Regions from separate parts of the Tistrella sp. genome, predicted to be linked through region 1. Evidence: riboswitches for the same ligand, from Rfam matches in the RefSeq annotation. Region 1 holds a riboswitch; each other region holds the start of a gene.
What was found. A riboswitch is a leader RNA that binds a small molecule or an ion and turns the genes downstream of it on or off. The one in region 1 is predicted to bind S-adenosylmethionine.
Positions count from the first base shown of each region.

Region 2: linked by a shared signal. The riboswitch ahead of metZ (O-succinylhomoserine sulfhydrylase) and the one ahead of metK (methionine adenosyltransferase) in region 1 are both predicted to bind S-adenosylmethionine.
Region 3: linked by a shared signal. The riboswitch ahead of CMO28_RS16865 (MetQ/NlpA family ABC transporter substrate-binding protein) and the one ahead of metK (methionine adenosyltransferase) in region 1 are both predicted to bind S-adenosylmethionine.
Region 4: linked by a shared signal. The riboswitch ahead of CMO28_RS00210 (homoserine O-succinyltransferase) and the one ahead of metK (methionine adenosyltransferase) in region 1 are both predicted to bind S-adenosylmethionine.

Region 1 covers NZ_NYWI01000028.1:453-4,659, reverse strand. The annotation lists gene lnt (apolipoprotein N-acyltransferase) at 1-1,451, shown strand, start outside; gene CMO28_RS06780 (helix-turn-helix domain-containing protein) at 1,759-2,196, shown strand; SAM riboswitch at 2,281-2,357, shown strand; gene metK (methionine adenosyltransferase) at 2,494-3,663, shown strand; gene trmB (tRNA (guanosine(46)-N7)-methyltransferase TrmB) at 3,763-4,207, shown strand, end outside.
Region 2 covers NZ_NYWI01000030.1:78,752-82,958, reverse strand. The annotation lists gene folE (GTP cyclohydrolase I FolE) at 1-266, opposite strand, end outside; gene apaG (Co2+/Mg2+ efflux protein ApaG) at 622-1,029, opposite strand; gene metZ (O-succinylhomoserine sulfhydrylase) at 1,191-2,471, opposite strand; SAM riboswitch at 2,528-2,607, opposite strand; gene CMO28_RS09280 (ATP-binding cassette domain-containing protein) at 2,677-3,327, opposite strand; gene CMO28_RS09275 (hypothetical protein) at 3,324-4,207, opposite strand, start outside.
Region 3 covers NZ_NYWI01000051.1:56,160-60,366, reverse strand. The annotation lists gene CMO28_RS16875 (LeuA family protein) at 1-383, shown strand, start outside; gene CMO28_RS16870 (O-acetylhomoserine aminocarboxypropyltransferase/cysteine synthase family protein) at 616-1,914, shown strand; SAM riboswitch at 2,066-2,143, shown strand; gene CMO28_RS16865 (MetQ/NlpA family ABC transporter substrate-binding protein) at 2,290-3,069, shown strand; gene CMO28_RS16860 (hypothetical protein) at 3,151-3,705, opposite strand; gene CMO28_RS16855 (hypothetical protein) at 3,704-3,895, shown strand; tRNA gene CMO28_RS16850 (tRNA-Asp) at 3,923-3,999, shown strand.
Region 4 covers NZ_NYWI01000003.1:2,862-7,068, reverse strand. The annotation lists gene CMO28_RS00215 (TetR/AcrR family transcriptional regulator) at 121-705, shown strand; gene CMO28_RS00210 (homoserine O-succinyltransferase) at 712-1,653, opposite strand; SAM-I-IV-variant riboswitch at 1,695-1,816, opposite strand; gene putA (bifunctional proline dehydrogenase/L-glutamate gamma-semialdehyde dehydrogenase PutA) at 1,894-4,207, opposite strand, start outside.

The DNA.
Region 1 (4,207 bases):
ATGGCGTCCGCGGCCGGCTCTGGCCGGGGTTCTGGACAGGCTGGGCTTTCGGGCTCGGCCAGTTCGCGGCCGGGCTGTACTGGATCGGCGTCGCCTTCTTCGTCGACGCGGCGGCCTTCGGCGCGCTGGCCGTGCCCTCGGTTCTGGGGCTGTCGGCCGGACTTGCAATCTTTACGGGGCTGGCCGGCATGGCGCAGGCCCGCGCGGCGCCGAAGGGCGCCGGGCGGGTATTGTTTCTGGCGGTGGCATGGGTGGCGGCCGAGTGGCTGCGCGGCCATCTGCTGACGGGATTTCCCTGGAATCTGGCCGGTGCCTCGGTTCTGGCCGTGCCCGCCCTGGCGCAGGGGGCCGCGATCGTCGGCACCTATGGCATGGGCCTGCTTGCCGTCGCCGTCTTTGCAGCCCCGGCGCTGCTGCTGGTGCGGGAGCCGGGGGACCGCCGGCCGGCGGCGATGACCGGGGGGCTGATTCTTGTGGTGCTGGCGGGCGTCGGCCTGTGGGGCGCCCTGCGTCTCGAGGCCCATCCGACGGTCATGGTGCCGGGGGTGAAACTCCGCCTTGTCCAGGCCGCGATCGACCAGAAGGAAAAATGGCGCGGCGGGATGAAGGCGCAGCATCTGCGCACGCATCTGGATCTGACCCGGGGGCCGGGCTTCGACACCATCACCGACGTGATCTGGCCCGAGACGGCCGTCGGCTACTATCCGCAGCAGGAAGCCGAGGTTCGCGAGGTGCTGGCCCGGGCCGTGCCGCCGGGCGGTCTTTTGATCACGGGCGCCCCCCGTGTGGAATGGACGCCACCGCCGGCCGGCGCGCCGGCGGGAACGGAACCGCAGCCGCGGGTGTTCAACTCGGTGATGGCGATCGATGATCGGGCGCGGATCGTGGGCGTCTACGACAAGGCACATCTGGTACCCTTCGGCGAATATGTGCCGCTGCGCGAATTCAACCCCTTCCCGAAGCTTACCGCCGGCAGCATCGATTTCACGCCCGGCCCCGGCCCGGCGACGCTGGCGCTGCCCGGGCTGCCGCCGGCCAGCCCGCTGATCTGCTATGAGGCGATCTTTCCGGGGGAGGTGACGGCGGGGGCGGCGCCCATGGTCCGGCCGGGCTTTTTGCTGAACGTCACCAATGACGGATGGTTCGGCCTGACGGCGGGGCCCCATCAGCATTTCGCGTCCGCCCGGCTGCGGAGCATCGAGGAAGGGCTGCCGCTGGTCCGTGCGGCGAATAACGGCATTTCGGCGATCGTCGATCCGCTTGGGCGGATCATCGCCCTGCTGGAGCTGGACCGCCGGGGCGTGCTGGACGGGCCGCTGCCCGCAGCTCTGCCCCCCACGCTTTATGCCCGCCTCGGCGATGCCTCGGCCGCGTTGGCGGGCCTGATCGTTCTGGCGCTCGCCTTCCTGCCGGGCGGCCTGGGACGGCGTATCCGGCAGAGGAGAAACTGATGGCAGGGTGTGATGGCCCGGGGTTGAAAAACGGCCGCTTTCGCGTGTGGCGAGCCTGACCGGGGGGCATCGGATCGCAGACCGGTTGTTCGGCTACCTGTCGACGCCGTGGCGTCGAAGCCGGCAATCGAGGCGTTGGCCACATGTCATCAAAGGCGAGTAGGGCTTGCAATGCAACCCGGAATGCGCGTTTCGGCCATTGCAATGCGCGCGCCGGGGTTGACCCATGCCATGGCGTGATGTCATCTATCCGCCTGACAAACGGGCCGGAATTGAAGGCAGCCGTGAGCGAGGAGGGATGTGACGGATGGCGACGCGACTGAACCCAATTGATGCCCATGTCGGTGGCCGGGTGCGGCTTCGCCGCCAGCTGATGGGGCTTAGTCAGGAAAAGCTGGGACAGCGGGTCGGTCTGACGTTCCAGCAAATTCAGAAATATGAACGTGGGGCGAACCGCATCGGCGCGGGACGGCTGTTCCTCATTGCGCATGCGCTCAATGTTCCGGTGTCGTTCTTTTACGAGGACGTCGGAACGGTGACGGCCGAAGAGAGCGCGGACGGGATCGACGACGGGTTCGACTGGCTCGTCATGGACGGGCCCGAGGCGCAGACCCTGGCCTTCAACTTCTCCCGCATTCAGGACCCGCGTGCGCGTGCGCGGCTGGTTGAACTTGCAAGGACCATCAGCGACGGCCTCGCGACTGCCTCTCAAAAAAGCACTCTTGATTCCGATGTCGTACCGTGAAAGTTTCATCTGACGACGAAGTTGAAACTTCTGCGTGAATATGTAGGGTGTAGATAGCGCACCCGGCGTAGACGTGGATGTCGCTACATCGTCCGTGGTCGGATTTGTGCCGCTTGCCGCCACGTTAAACAGTGCGCTAAGTGGGCTTGGTGGTGCGCTGTCGCGTTATCTGCCGAGAACCCAGACGCACGGAGTCCATCAGTGGTGCCAGCGCGGTTCGCCACCCGCGATGGTGCCCGGACCACGGATTCCGATCTCGTGGTCCGTCGTCGGTTCTTGAGGGGTTGAACACGCGCCATGGCCCGCAGCAACTATCTTTTTACCAGCGAATCGGTTTCCGAAGGACATCCGGACAAGATCTGTGACCGGATTTCGGATGCGGTGCTGGATCATCTGCTCGCCGCAGATCCCTATTCCCGCGTCGCCTGCGAGACGCTTGCCACCACCAATCGCGTGGTGATCGCGGGCGAAATCCGCTCGCATGGCGACACCGCGCCCGACACGATCGAACGTGTCGCTCGCGAGGTGATTCGCGACATCGGCTATGAGCAGGACGGCTTCCACTGGAACACGGCGAAGGTCGAGGTGCTGCTGCACGAGCAGTCGGCCGACATTGCCATGGGCGTGGATGCCGCCGGCAACAAGGATGAAGGTGCCGGCGACCAGGGCATCATGTTCGGCTATGCCTGCCGTGAGACCGACGCGCTGATGCCGGCGCCGATCCACTATGCCCACACCATCCTGCGCAACCTGCGCACGGCCCGCCGTTCGGGCGACATCTCGGTGCTCGGCCCCGATGCCAAGAGCCAGGTGACGCTGGAATACGTCGACGGCAAGCCGGTGCGCGCGACCTCGATCGTGCTGTCGACCCAGCATCTGGCCTCGGCGTCGCAGGAAGAGGTCCGCGCGGCCGTCCTGCCGGTCATCGAAGCCTCGCTGCCGGCCGGCTGGATGTGCGACGACGCCGGGCTCTACATCAACCCGACCGGCAATTTCGTGATCGGCGGCCCGGATGGCGATGCCGGCCTCACCGGCCGCAAGATCATCGTCGACACCTATGGCGGTGCCGCTCCCCATGGTGGCGGTGCGTTCTCGGGCAAGGACCCCACCAAGGTCGACCGCTCGGCCGCCTATGCCGCACGCTATCTGGCGAAGAACGTGGTGGCGGCCGGCCTTGCCGATCGCTGCACCATCCAGCTCGCCTATGCGATCGGCGTGTCGCATCCGCTGTCCGTCTATGTCGACACCTACGGCACCGGCCAGGTCGACGAGGCGAAGCTCGAGAATGCGCTCCGCGAGGCGATGAACCTGACGCCGCGTGGCATCCGCGAGCATCTGAAGCTGAACCGGCCGATCTTCGGCCGCACTGCGGCCTACGGCCATTTCGGCCGCGACCCCGAGGCCGATGGCGGCTTCTCGTGGGAGAAGACCGATCTGGCGGAGACGATCAAGCAGCTTGTGCTCTGATCCCCATTCGTGCGATCAGCGGGGCGGCGGCCGGGAACGGCCGCCGCCCCGTTGCGTTTCCGACCCGATCTTCAGCCGCAAGCCGGACCCGTGCCGACGATGACCAGCGCCGACGATACCCGGACCCCCGGGACCGATACCCTGGCGGATGCCGCCGGTGAAAGCATGGGCCGCCGCCATTTCGGCCGCCGGGTGGGGCGTCCGCTCAAGGCCGGGCGCAGCCGGGCGATGGAAGAGACCCTGCCCGAACTGGCAATCGCCCTGCCGGAACCCGGGACGCGGCTGGAGCCCGCCGGGCTGTTCGGCCGGCCGATGCGCGAAATCGTGGTCGAGATCGGATTCGGTGGCGGCGAGCATCTGATTGCCCGGGCCGAGGCCGAACCGGATACCGGCTTCATCGGCTGCGAGCCCTATATCGGCGGCATGTCGGCCTTTCTGGTGGAGCTGGAGCGCCGGGGGCTGCGCAATGTCCGGGTGCTGGGCGACGATGCGGCGAAACTGCTCGATGCCCTGCCCGATGCCTCGCTGGCCCGGGTCTACCTGC
Region 2 (4,207 bases), on a different contig from region 1:
AGGGCGACGACCTCGTCATAGCCGTCGGTCTCTTCGAAGGTCCGCTGCAGGATCTCGACCGGATCCTGAACATAGCCCGCGAAGAATTCCTCGTAAGACCGCACCACGCGGTCGGGCGTGGACAGCAGGCCCTCGCGGTCCGGGTCGTCGCCCGCCCAACGGATCAGGGTCCGCACGGCGGCTTCCGCCTCGGCGCGGCTGGGGCGGCCTTCGGGGGCAGCGGCCTTCGGCGCCTCGGATGCGCCGACCTCTGCCGGGCCTCCCATTTTCACGGCCACGACGTTTTCACGTGTCATCTGACGTGCAACTCCCAGGGTGCGGCCGGCAGGTGCGCAGCGGGCCCACGCGAACGGCGGGGGACGGCGCATCGGGCTTCCGGCCGTGTGCGGATTCCGTTTCGTTTACGCAAGCCCGCAACCGATGGATCACCGGGGTGGAGAGCGTATCGCGACGGAGCCGCGATGGTGTGGGCCGGCGAGCCGCGATACGGCGGATCATCCTGCCCACGATCCGAAGCACATATCAACCATTGATTGCTGATGATGTGTTCGACGTAACTCTGACTATAGGTCGCAGCGCAGGCACCTGCAAGCGCGGGCCACGGCAGAACCGGGATCAGAATCAGTTGATCGTGTGCGCCGCATGGGGGCTGTCGAGCGAAAAGGTCGGGATCTGGACCTCGAAGGTCTCGCCGCCGGCGCTCTCCATCTGGTAGCTGCCGCCCATGATGCCCGAAGGCGTGGTGAGCGGCGCCCCGCTGGTGTATTCGAAGCTCTCGCCCGGCGCCAGCACCGGCTGTTCGCCGACCACACCCGCACCGCGAACCTCCTGCAGCCGGCCCAGGCCGTCGATGATCCGCCAATGGCGGGCACGCAGCTGCACCGTCTCGTCGCCGTGGTTCTCGATCCGGATGCGATAGGCGAAGACGAACTGCCCGTCCTCGGGCGAGGACTGGTCGTCGACGTAGAACGGGCGCACCGCCACCATGATCGAGCGGGTGGTCGCGCTGTATTCGTGGTCCGCCGCCATGGGTCCTACCTGCTGCAACGTGGATCGACGGGCCCGGAAGGGGCCCGGACAGGGAATATCGCGACCCATGCAACCGATTTCCAGGGCGGAGCGCAAGCGGTGATGCCCCCAGGATGTCGGGACGGGGTGTCCCGACACCCGTTTCAGGGGCAGCAATGGCCTCAGGCGGCGTCGAGTGCCGCCGCCAGATCGGCCGCCAGATCCTCGACATCCTCAAGCCCGATCGACACCCGGACCAGGCCGTCGCCGATGCCCACCGCCGCCCGCACCTCGGCCGGCAGCCGCTGATGGGTGGTGGTGGCGGGATGGGTCGCCAGCGTCTTTGCGTCGCCCAGATTGTTCGAGATGTCGGCAATCTCCAGCCGGTTCAGGAAGCGGAAGGCCGCTTCCTTGCCGCCCTTGAAATCGAAGGCCAGCAACGTGCCGCCGCCCGCCATCTGCCGCCGGGCCAGATCATGGCCGGGATGGGAGGCGAGCCCCGGATAGACCAGCCGGTTGAGGGCGGGATGGCCCTCGAAACGGCGGGCGAGGGTGGTGGCGCTGCGGGTCTGTTCCCGCACCCTGAGCGGCAGCGTCTCCAGCCCCTTCAGCAGCACCCAGGCGTTGAAGGCGCTGAGGGTCGGGCCGGTATGGCGCAGGAAGTCGCGCAGCGCCCCGTCGCAGAACGCCTCGCTGGCCAGGATCGCCCCGCCCAGCACCCGGCCCTGGCCGTCGATATGCTTGGTGGCGGAATAGACCACCACATCGGCGCCCAGCGCCATCGGCTTCTGCAGGATCGGGGTCGCGAAGACGTTGTCGACCACCAGCGTCGCGCCATGGGCATGGGCGATCTCGGCCACCGCCGCCAGGTCGATCAGCTCCAGCTGCGGATTGGACGGCGTCTCCAGGAAGAACAGCTTGGTCTCGGGGCGCACCGCCGCCGCCCAGGCGTCGAGATCGGCACCGCGCACGAAGCTGGTGGTGATGCCGAAGCGCGGCAGCAGTTCGGCCAGGATGTACTGGCAGGATCCGAACAGCGCCTCGGCCGCCACGACATGGTCGCCGGCGCGAAGCTGGCAGATCAGCACATTCCACACCGCCGACATGCCCGACGCGGTCGCCCGGCAGGCCTCGGCACCTTCCAGCGCCGCCAGGCGGGCCTCGAAGGTCCGCACCGTCGGGTTGCCGTAGCGGCTGTAGACGAAGCCCGGCTCTTCGCCGCGGAACCGCGCCTCAGCGCGGGCGGCGTCGTCATAGACATAGCCCGAATTCAGGAACAGCGCCTCGGCGGTCTCGCCATGGGGGCTGCGGTCCAGCCCGGCGCGTACCGCCAGTGTCGCAAGCCCGCGTGTCGCAAGCCCGCGCTCTGCCGCGGCTTCCGTTCCGGCCGCTGCAGCCGTGGCCTTCCACAATCCGTCGCCACAGTCGGCGTCGACATCCGTCCGGTCTTCGGTATCCCGCATGGTCTTCGGCCCACAAAAAAACCCGGCCTCTGGCCGGGTCTGCGCGTGAAGGGTTCGGTGCGCGGCCCCCGACCTTTTAGCGGCGTGATTAACGTGGTCCGCAAGCCGGCCGGCCCAAATCCCCACGATCGCCGCCAGGTCCTGCCCCGGCGACGCGACAGGCACGATACGCCCGCCCGCCACGGGGGGTCAAGTACCGATCATGTCAGGAGAATTCCCCATCCGGCGGATGGAGATGCAGGATCGGCCCGCCCGCCTCGGCGGCCTCGTCGGGATCATGGGTCACGATCAGCGCCGGCACACCACGCCTCCGCAGGCGGTCGAAGACCAGCGCCCTCAGGCGTGCGGCCAGCGGCCGGTCCAGCCGGGCGAAGGGTTCGTCCATCAGCACCGCCCGGGGATCCGCAGCCAGCATGCGCATCAGCGCCACCCGCGCCCGCTGCCCGCCCGACAGGGTCGCCGGATGTCGCCCGCCCAGCCCGTCCAGCCCGGCCTCGGCCAGCGCCGCGGCGATCCGGTCCCGCCGCGCCGCCCGATCCAGCCCGGCCGGCAGGCCGAAACCGATATTGGCGGCCACCGTCAGATGCGGAAACAGCAGGTCGTCCTGCATCATCAGCCCCACCCGGCGCCGCTCGGGCGGCAGGTCGTCGATCGGCCTTCCGTCCAGAAGGATGCGGCCGCTCATGGCCACGACCGGGTCGGCGATGCCGGCGATCACCGCCAGCAGGGTCGATTTGCCGATGCCCGACGGCCCCAGCACCGCCCCGATCACCCCGGGCGACACGCCGAGGTTCAGCGGCCCCACCAGCCGGCGGCCGCCGATCGCCACCGCCACCTCCTCAAGCTCCAGGCTCATCGGCGCCTCCGGCCACCGGCCGGCTCGGGGATCAGGCTCGCCAGCAGAAAGCCCGCCGCCGGCAGCAGGGCCAGCAGCAGGGCTGCCGCCGCCGCCGCCCGACGGTCCAGCCCGGCCGCAGCCGCAACCGCTTCGGTCGCTAGCAGCGGGATCCGGCCGCCACCGATCATCACCGCCGGCAGATACTGCGCCACCCCGGCCGAAAAGCCGATCGCCGCCGCCACCGCCAGCGGCCGTGCGGTCAGCGGCAGCATCACCGCCGCCCAGGCGCCGAAGCCGCTGCGGCCCAGGCTGCGGGCCAGCCGGCGCGGCCGCGGATCGGTCCGGCGATAGCTTTCGCGCAGCGCCAGAAAGACATAGGGAAACACCGTCGCCAGATGGCACCAGACCAGGGCAAGCCCGGTACCATCCAGGCCAAGCCGCAGCACGGGGCCCTGCAACCCGGCCAGAAACGCCGCCGGCGGCAGCAGCAGCGGCAGATAGATCAGCGCGTCGCCAGCATCACCTGCGGGGCGGCTGTCCCGGCCTTCCAGCAGCAGCAGGGCCAGCGGCACCGCGATGATCACCGGCAGCAGGGCATAGAGCGCGCTTGCCCCCGCCGCAGGGGCCAGACCGGCTGCCATGCCCGTCAGCCGTGCCGTCGACCAGCCGGCGGGCAGCGGGTCGGGGAAGCGCCAGACCGCAGCCCCGGCCCAGAAGACCAGCGTCACCACGGCCAGCACCGCCATCACCAGCACCAGCAGCCCCAGCCCGGCGGCAAGGCGGGAGGCAAAGGGCGCCAGCGGCCGACGGGGGCGGGTGGTCAGCCGGTCAGCCCCGCCGCACCGCACCAGCCGTTCGATGCAAAGCCCGGCCAGGATCACACCGACCGCCAGGACCA
Region 3 (4,207 bases), on a different contig from region 1:
TGGCGCTGGAGCCGGTGATCGAAGCCGCCCATGCCCTGCGCGAGATGATCCGCCTGCCGCTGATGCCGACCAAGCCGCTGCTCGGCACCGAGGCCCGCACCGTCACCGCCCCCACCCATCTCGGTTGGGCGCGCACGGCCGAGGCCTGGCCGGTGCGGCCGGTGGCGGCGCTCCGCCCCAATGCGGTCATGGTCGGCGGCACACCGCGCAACGCCATCACCCGCCGTCTCGCCGAGGCCGGGGTGGTGATCGACATCGACAAGATCGATGCGGTCTGCGACCGGCTGGCGGCCGATCCGACCCCCGACCGCTTCAACGATCATGGCGCGCTGGTCGCCCTCTATCGCGAAGTGGCCGACAGCGGCACCGGCCTGCCCGGCTGAGCTGCCGCAGGCCGCGAAGCATCGTCTTCCCTGTCCCGCAGGGCCTCCCGGCCCCTTCTGCTCCCGGCGGTCATCATCGCCGGGAGCTTTTTTTCTGCCAAATTGACAAAGATTTTTTGTGTTTGAAGCCGGTTCCACAATGCGTGTCGTTTATATACAGTGCCGCAACGGGCCGGCACTGCCCCCTTCAAGACATGATCCGGGCCCGGCACCATCCAGGGAGCGAGACCAGATGACCCAGTACCGTCACCCCGAGACGGCCGTTCTGCATGCGGGCTATCGTGCGGACCCCACCACCGGCGCGGTGGCGGTGCCGATCTATCAGACGACCTCCTATCAGTTCGAAAGCACCGCGAAGGCCGCCAACCTGTTTGCGCTGTCGGAGCTGGGCAACATCTATACCCGGATCATGAACCCGACCACCGACGTGCTGGAGCAGCGCCTGGCCGCCCTCGAGGGCGGTGTGGCGGCGCTCGCCGTCTCGTCCGGTCAGGCGGCCTCGGCGCTGGCGATCCAGAACCTCGCCCAGGCAGGCGACAATGTCGTCTCGTCGACAGATCTTTACGGCGGCACCTGGAACCTGTTTGCCAACACGCTGCGCCAGCAGGGCATCGAGGTCCGCTTCGTCGACCCGTCCGACCCTGAGAATTTCCGCCGCGCCACCGACGACCGGACCCGCGCCTATTACGGCGAGACCCTGCCCAACCCCAAGCTTCGGGTGTTCCCGATCGCCGAGGTCGCAGAGATCGGCAAGTCCTTCGGCATCCCGCTGATCATCGACAACACCGCCGCCCCGATCATCGCCCGGCCGCTTGAACATGGCGCGGCCGTGGTGGTCTATTCCACCACCAAGTATATCGGCGGCCACGGCACCTCGATCGGCGGCATCATCATCGATGGCGGCACCTTCGACTGGGAGGCCTTCCCCGAGCGTCAGCCGCTGCTGAACACCCCCGATGCCAGCTATCACGGCGCGGTCTGGACCCAGGCGGTGAAGCCGCTCGGCCCCATCGCCTATATCATCAAGGCCCGCGTCACCCTGCTGCGCGACCTGGGTTGCGCCGCCTCGCCCTTCAACGCCTTCCAGACCATTCAGGGCCTGGAGACGCTGCCGCTGCGCATGCGCGAGCACAACAAGAACGCGACCCTGGTCGCCAAGTTCCTGTCGGAGCACCCGGCGGTGCTGACCGTCACCCATCCGAGTCTGGCCGAGGGTGAGGCGCGCGCCCGCGCCGATAAGTATCTGAAGGGCGGCTATGGCGCGCTGATCGGCTTCGAGATCAAGGGCGGCGCCGAGGCCGGCCGCGCCTTCATCGAGGCGCTGAAGCTGCTCTACCATGTCGCCAATATCGGCGATGCGCGCAGCCTGGCCATCCACCCGGCCACCACCACCCACAGCCAGCTGTCGGAAGAGGAGCAGAAGGCCTCGGGCGTGACCCCGGGCTATGTCCGCCTCTCGATCGGCATCGAGCATGTCGACGACATCATCGCCGACATCGAACAGGCGCTGGCGGCGGCGACGTCGGCCTGATCGGCCGGTCCCTGCGGAATGCCTGCGGCGGGCGCATGGTGAAAGCCATGCGCCCGCTGCCGTTTCGCAATCGGGCAGGATTGCCTGCGGTTTCCACATGGCTGCCGTGTTGTCGATCGGCAATTGACGTAAGCGTGGCGGTGTTTTAGGGTGCCCCTGTCGCGCCGATTTGAGCCACAGCTTGCGGGCGCGTTACAAATGCAGCTAAAGCGGAGGGGTCGGAAACCCGCGCGACGCTGTCACGCGGGTTTTTTCGTGTTTGGTCCGGCAGGTCTCCCGCAAGGGTGAGGCGGCCGGACGGGATCAGGGTTGCAGCCGCCCCCGTGGCCCCGATCCGACGGACAAGATGCAGGGACACCAGTCCAGATGCGGATTCTGAAGACATTGGGCGGCGCGGCCGCCATCCTCGGGCTCGTCGCCGCCGGTGCGGCGCAGGCCGAAGAGATCAAGATCGGCGTGACCCCCGGCCCCCATGCCCAGATCCTGGAGCAGGTGAAGCCGATCGCCGCCGCGAAGGGCCTCGATATCGACATCATCGAGTTCAGCGACTATGTCGTGCCGAACCAGGCGCTCGCCGCGGGCGATATCCAGGCGAACTCGTTCCAGCACCAGCCCTATCTCGACAACCAGAATGCCGATCGCGGCTATGGTCTGGTGTCGATCGCCAAGACCGTGGTCTTCCCGCTCGGCATCTATTCGAAGAAGATCAAGAGCCTGGCCGAACTGAAGGACGGCGATTCGGTCGCCATCCCGAACGACCCGACCAATGGCGGCCGCGCCCTGCTGCTGCTGCAGGCCCAGGGCGTGCTGAAGCTCCGCGAGGGGGCGGGTCTCAAGGCCACGCCGCTCGACATCGCAGAGAACCCCAAGAACCTGCGGATCATCGAACTCGACGCCGCCCAGCTGCCGCGCTCGCTGGACGACACCGCAGCCTCGGCCGTGAACACCAACTACGCCGTCGAGGCGGGGCTCGATCCGGTGAAGGACCCGATCGCGCGCGAGGCGGCCGAGTCGCCTTATGCCAACGTGATCGCCGTCCGCAAGGTCGATGCCGACGCCGCCTGGGCCAAGACCCTGGTCGAGGCCTATCACGACCAGAAGATCAAGGATTGGATCAACGAGCAGTACAAGGGCGCGCTCGTCGTCGCCTGGTGATCCGTCCCCAGATCTCGAAGAACGGGCCGCCCGGGGACATCCCCGGGCGGCCCGTTTGCATGTAGGGCTATGGTGTGGTGCTCAAGCCATCTCGTTGCGGGCGATGCCTGCCGCCTCCCAATAGCCCTCTTCCCAGGTGATGAAGGCCTGGGTGTCGGTTTCATAGGGGTTGTCGGTCGCGGTCTGGCCGTCCAGGAAGGCGATGAAGCCTTCCTGCAGCTCGCGGACCACCGGCGCCTTGCGCATCGGCGCGTCGCCGCCCTCGACCGGCGGCTCGATCGCGCCGTCCAGCCCCGCGGCCGGGTCGATCACCAGGCCGCAGCGCCGGGCCAGATGGGCACGAAATTCCGGGTAGCGCATCAATACGGTGTCGTCGAGCCCTTCCGGGTTCTCCTTCAGCGCCTCGCGCCCGCGATCGGTGATGCCGAGCAGGCCATCGCCGCCCCGCCGGATCAACCCGGAGACCAGCAGGCGCCGGAGATCGATGACCACGCGGCGGTCGAATTCGGCCCGCGCCGCCGGATCGCACAGTTCTGCCGCCTTGGGCGCGATGCGCGCCAGATCCTGCAGCAGACGCTCCCCCACCCGGTGCTTGTCGGCCGGCTGCATGGCCAGCATCCGGAGCGCGGTGAGCATGATCGTCGAACTCGGCGGGCGGACCTCGGTTTGGAAGGGCATGGGTGATGTCCTCGACTTTGGTGCTCGGACCGGCGCCGATACCGGCCCTCTTGGTTCAACATGTGGCGGCGACGCGCAATCGTCACAAGGTCGAAAAAAAGGGCTTTTCAAGCGCACGCCGACTGGCTATAAACCGCGCACCCACTGAGACACGGTGGGGCACGCGAGAGGCTACGGGGGTGTAGCTCAGTTGGTTAGAGCGCCGGCCTGTCACGCCGGAGGCCGCGGGTTCAAGTCCCGTCACTCCCGCCACTCGCTCGGATTTTGAAAGCGCCTGGTTCATCTCTGGATGGGCCGGGCGTTTTCCTTTTGCGGTATTTGCATCGGCCGGCAGGGCCGCGCGGAAGACTGGCGACCAGCGCCGGTTTGTCTGGGGCATAAATCTCTCTGCGCGCATTCGTTTTCAATTGAACAACCCTTGATGTTGACGGCTGTCGCCCCCCCTCCTAACCTTGACGGA
Region 4 (4,207 bases), on a different contig from region 1:
GGCGTTCGGTTTATGATGACGGCCATCATGTTTTATTGATGATGAACGTCATACCCGCCGTCAAGAGCAGATCGATGCATGCGCGTCCGATCGACGTGCGGAAGAGAGGGGGCCAAAGCGGTGAAGGTGACCAGGGAACAGGCGGCCGCCAACCGGGCCGCCATCGTGAAGGCGGCCGCCCGGCTGTTTCGCGAGCGCGGCTTCGATGGTGTCGGCGTGGCCGAGATCATGAAGGCCGCCGGGCTCACCCATGGCGGCTTCTACGGCCATTTCGCGTCCAAGGACGCACTTGCCGCCGAAGCCTGCGGCAAGGCCTTCGGCGACACGATCGAGCGGCTGGAGGCGGGGCGCGACCAGGCGGGCCGCGATCTCGGCCGCTTTGTCGAGACCTATCTGTCCGACACCCATCGCAGCCGTCGCGACATCGGCTGCCCGATCGCGGCATTGGCGACCGACGTGCCGCGGCAGGAGCCCGGCGTGCAGACGAGCTATGCCGAGGGGGTCGACCGTTTCATCGACACCCTGGCGGCGCGCTTCCCGGCACTGGCCGGGGCCGGGGGCGACCGCAACCGGGCAATCCTGGTGATGTCGGCCCTGGTCGGCGGCCTGGCACTTGCCCGTGCCACCGAGGCCAGTGACCGCGCGCTGTCGGACGAGATCCTGGCCGCAGTGCGCGACGAGATCACGAAGCTTCCCCGGACCTGACCGTCGTCACCGGCCGGAGGGCACGTGATCCTCGATCCCGATCCGCCCCAGATCGAAGGGGGTGGTCTGGTAAATCTCGTTGATCCAGTTGCCGATCAGCAGATGGGCATGGCCACGCCAGAGGTTGTGAGGCAGGCGACCGGGATCGTCGCCGGGGAAATAGCCGACCGGCAGGGTCACAGGCACCTCGGCCGCGACGTCCCGGTGATATTCTTCCGCCAGCGAGACCGTGTCGTATTCCAGATGATTGAACATGTGGAGTGCCCGGTGGGCCGGGTCGTCGAGCAGACAGAGACCGGTCTGATCGCTTTCGGCCAGCACGGTCATGCCGCTCGAAGCGGGCACATCCTCGGCCCGCACCTCGGTCCAGCGCGAGACCGGCGTGGTGAAGATGTCCGGAAAGCCGCGCAGCCAGGGCGAGGCCGGCGCCAGCACCCGGTGGGCATAAAGCCCGAAGGCCTTGGCGGGCAGGTCGTATTTGGCCATGCCGTGGAAGTGATGCACCGCCGCCTGCGCGCCCCAGCAGATCGTCAGGTTGCGATGAACATTGGTCTGGGTCCAGTCGAGGATCCGGCGCAGCTCGTCCCAGTAGGTGACCTCTTCGAAGCGCAGCCGTTCGACCGGTGCACCGGTGATCACGAACCCGTCGAAGCGTTCGGTCGCAACCTCGGCCCAGGGCCGGTAGAAGGCCGACATATGGTCGGTGGCGGTGTGGCGCGAGACATGGTCGGTGATCTTGACCAGGGTCAACTCCACCTGCAGCGGCGTGGAGCCGAGCAGCCGGGCGAACTGGGTCTCGGTCCGGATCTTGTTGGGCATGAGGTTGAGCAGGCCGATGCGCAGCGGGCGGATGTCCTGGCGGACCGCGTCGGTCTCACCCATCACCATCACCCCTTCCGCTTCCAATGTGCGGCGGGCGGGCAAATCGTCAGGAATCTTGATCGGCATCGGCGCGTCCCCACTCGGCATGTCAGGGGCGGACGCGGTGGCGTGATCCGTTTGATTGCCGGCTCGGCCACATCTTCCCGATCGCAGGGATCACGAGGGAGTGCCACCTTGCCCGGATGCGGCAGGTTGGCGTTGGGCGTCGCCCCAACTCTTGATGTGGCGCGGATCATAAGGCCATCGCACCCGCTCTGCAATGGCCGCCATGCGCAGCCTTGCAGAGCGGGTGACGGGCCGGAACGCTCAGTCGCCGCCGTCGGCGATGGTGGTCATCAGCCGGGTGTCGCCGCCGGCGGCGGCGGTATTGACCGACAGCACGCGCTCGACCGCAAACCGATGCAGATAGCGCGGACCGCCGGCCTTGGGGCCGGTGCCCGACAGCCCCTCGCCGCCGAAGGGCTGGGTGCCGACCACAGCACCGATCATGCTGCGATTGACATAGAGATTGCCCACCCGGGCCAGCTCCGCCACCCGGCGCACCGTCCGGTCGATGCGGCTGTGCACGCCCATGGTCAGCCCATAGCCATAGGCATTGATCCGCTGTACCACCGCCTCCAGATCCCGCGCCTCATAGCGCCAGATATGGAGCACCGGCCCGAAGACCTCGCGGGTCAGGCGGTCGGGGCTGTCGATCCGCCAGGCGGTCGGGGCGAGGAAGGTGCCGGCTTCGGCCCTGGCCGGCAGCGGTGCCTCGGCGATTTTCGTCTGGCCGGCCGCCTTCAGCGCCGCCAGATGGGCCTTCAGCCCGTCCAGCGCCTCGGCATCGATCACCGGCCCGACATCCGTCGCGAGCCGCATCGGGTCGCCCACCTCCATCACCGCCATGGCGCCGGCGAGCATGGTCTCGATCCGGTCGGCGACATCCTTCTGCACACACAGCAGGCGCAGCGCCGAACAGCGCTGGCCGGCAGAGCCGAAGGCCGAGGTCAGCACATCCGCCACCACCTGTTCGGGCAGCGCAGAACTGTCGACGATCATGGCGTTGAGCCCGCCGGTCTCGGCGATCAGCGGCACGATCGGCCCGTCACGCCCCGCAAGGCCGCGGTTGATCAGCTTCGCGGTCTCGGTCGAGCCGGTGAAAGCGATGCCGGCGACCCGCTCGTCGGCGACCAGCTTCGCACCGACCCGGGCACCGTCGCCGGGCAGCAGCGCGATGGCGCCGGCCGGCACGCCGGCCGCCAGCATGTGGCGCACCGCCCAGGCGGCGATCAGCGGGGTCTGCTCGGCCGGCTTGGCCAGCACCGCATTGCCGGCGGCAAGGGCTGCGGACACCTGGCCTGTGAAGATCGCGAGCGGAAAGTTCCAGGGTGAGATACAGGCGAAGACACCGCGGCCCGAGTGCCGGATCTCGTTGCTCTCGCCCACCGGCCCGGGCAGGGTGACGGGGCCGGCGAAATCGGCGCGGGCCCGGGCGGCGTAGTAGCGCAGGAAATCGATCGCCTCGCGGATCTCGGCCACGGCATCCGGCCAGGTCTTGCCGGCCTCGCGGATCAGGATCGCGAAGGCGCGGTGGCGGTCGGCCCAGTAGCGATCGGCGATCGCCTCCAGCACGGTGGCGCGGGCGGGCCCGCCCAGCGCATCCCAGCGGCCCCAGGCAGCGCGGGCGGCCGTGATCGCCGCCTCGACCGCGGCATCGTCGGCCTCGGCCACGCGCCCCACCACCACCGCGCGGTCGGCGGGGCTGCGGATCTCCGCAAAGGCGCCGCCGCGATCCCGGCCCTCGACGATCGCCGAGGCCTCGGCGGGCATGGCGGCGGCAGCGGCGACGGCGGCGTCCAGCTCCATCACCACCAGCGGATCGGCCAGATCCAGCCCCTGGCTGTTCGGCCGTTCGGGGGCATAGATCGCACCCGGCAGCGGGATCGACGGGTTGGGCCGCGAGGCCCGGCCGGCAAGCTTCGCCACCGGGTCGGCGACCAGATCGCCGATGGCGACGCTCTCATCGGCCAGGCGATGCACGAACGAGGTATTGGCCCCGTTCTCGAGCAGGCGCCGGACCAGATAGGGCAGAAGATCCTCATGTGCGCCGACCGGCGCATAGATCCGGCAGCTGACGCCGCCCTTCGACGGCGCATCGCCCAGCGCCGCCTCGTAAAGCGGCTCGCCCATACCGTGCAGGCGCTGATATTCGAAGCGGCGGTCATTGCCGGCCATCACGTCGATCGCCGCCACGGTATGGGCGTTATGCGTGGCGAACATCGGATAGAGCCGGTCGCGCGCCGCCAGCATGCGGCGGGCGCAGGCGAGATAGGAGACGTCGGTCGCCTCCTTGCGGGTGAAGACCGGGAAGGAACTGAGACCGCGTTCCTGCGCCCGCTTGATCTCGGTGTCCCAATAGGCGCCCTTGACCAGACGGGTGGGGATGATGCGGCCGGTGCGCCCGGCCAGCTCCACCACATGATCGATCACCGCATGGGCGCGCTTCTGATAGGCCTGGACCGCCAGCCCCAGACCGTTCCAGCCGGCAAGCGCCGGGTCGGCCGCGGCACCTTCCAGCAGGTCGAGCGAGATGTCGAGCCGGTCGGCCTCTTCGGCATCGATGGTGAGCCCGATGCCC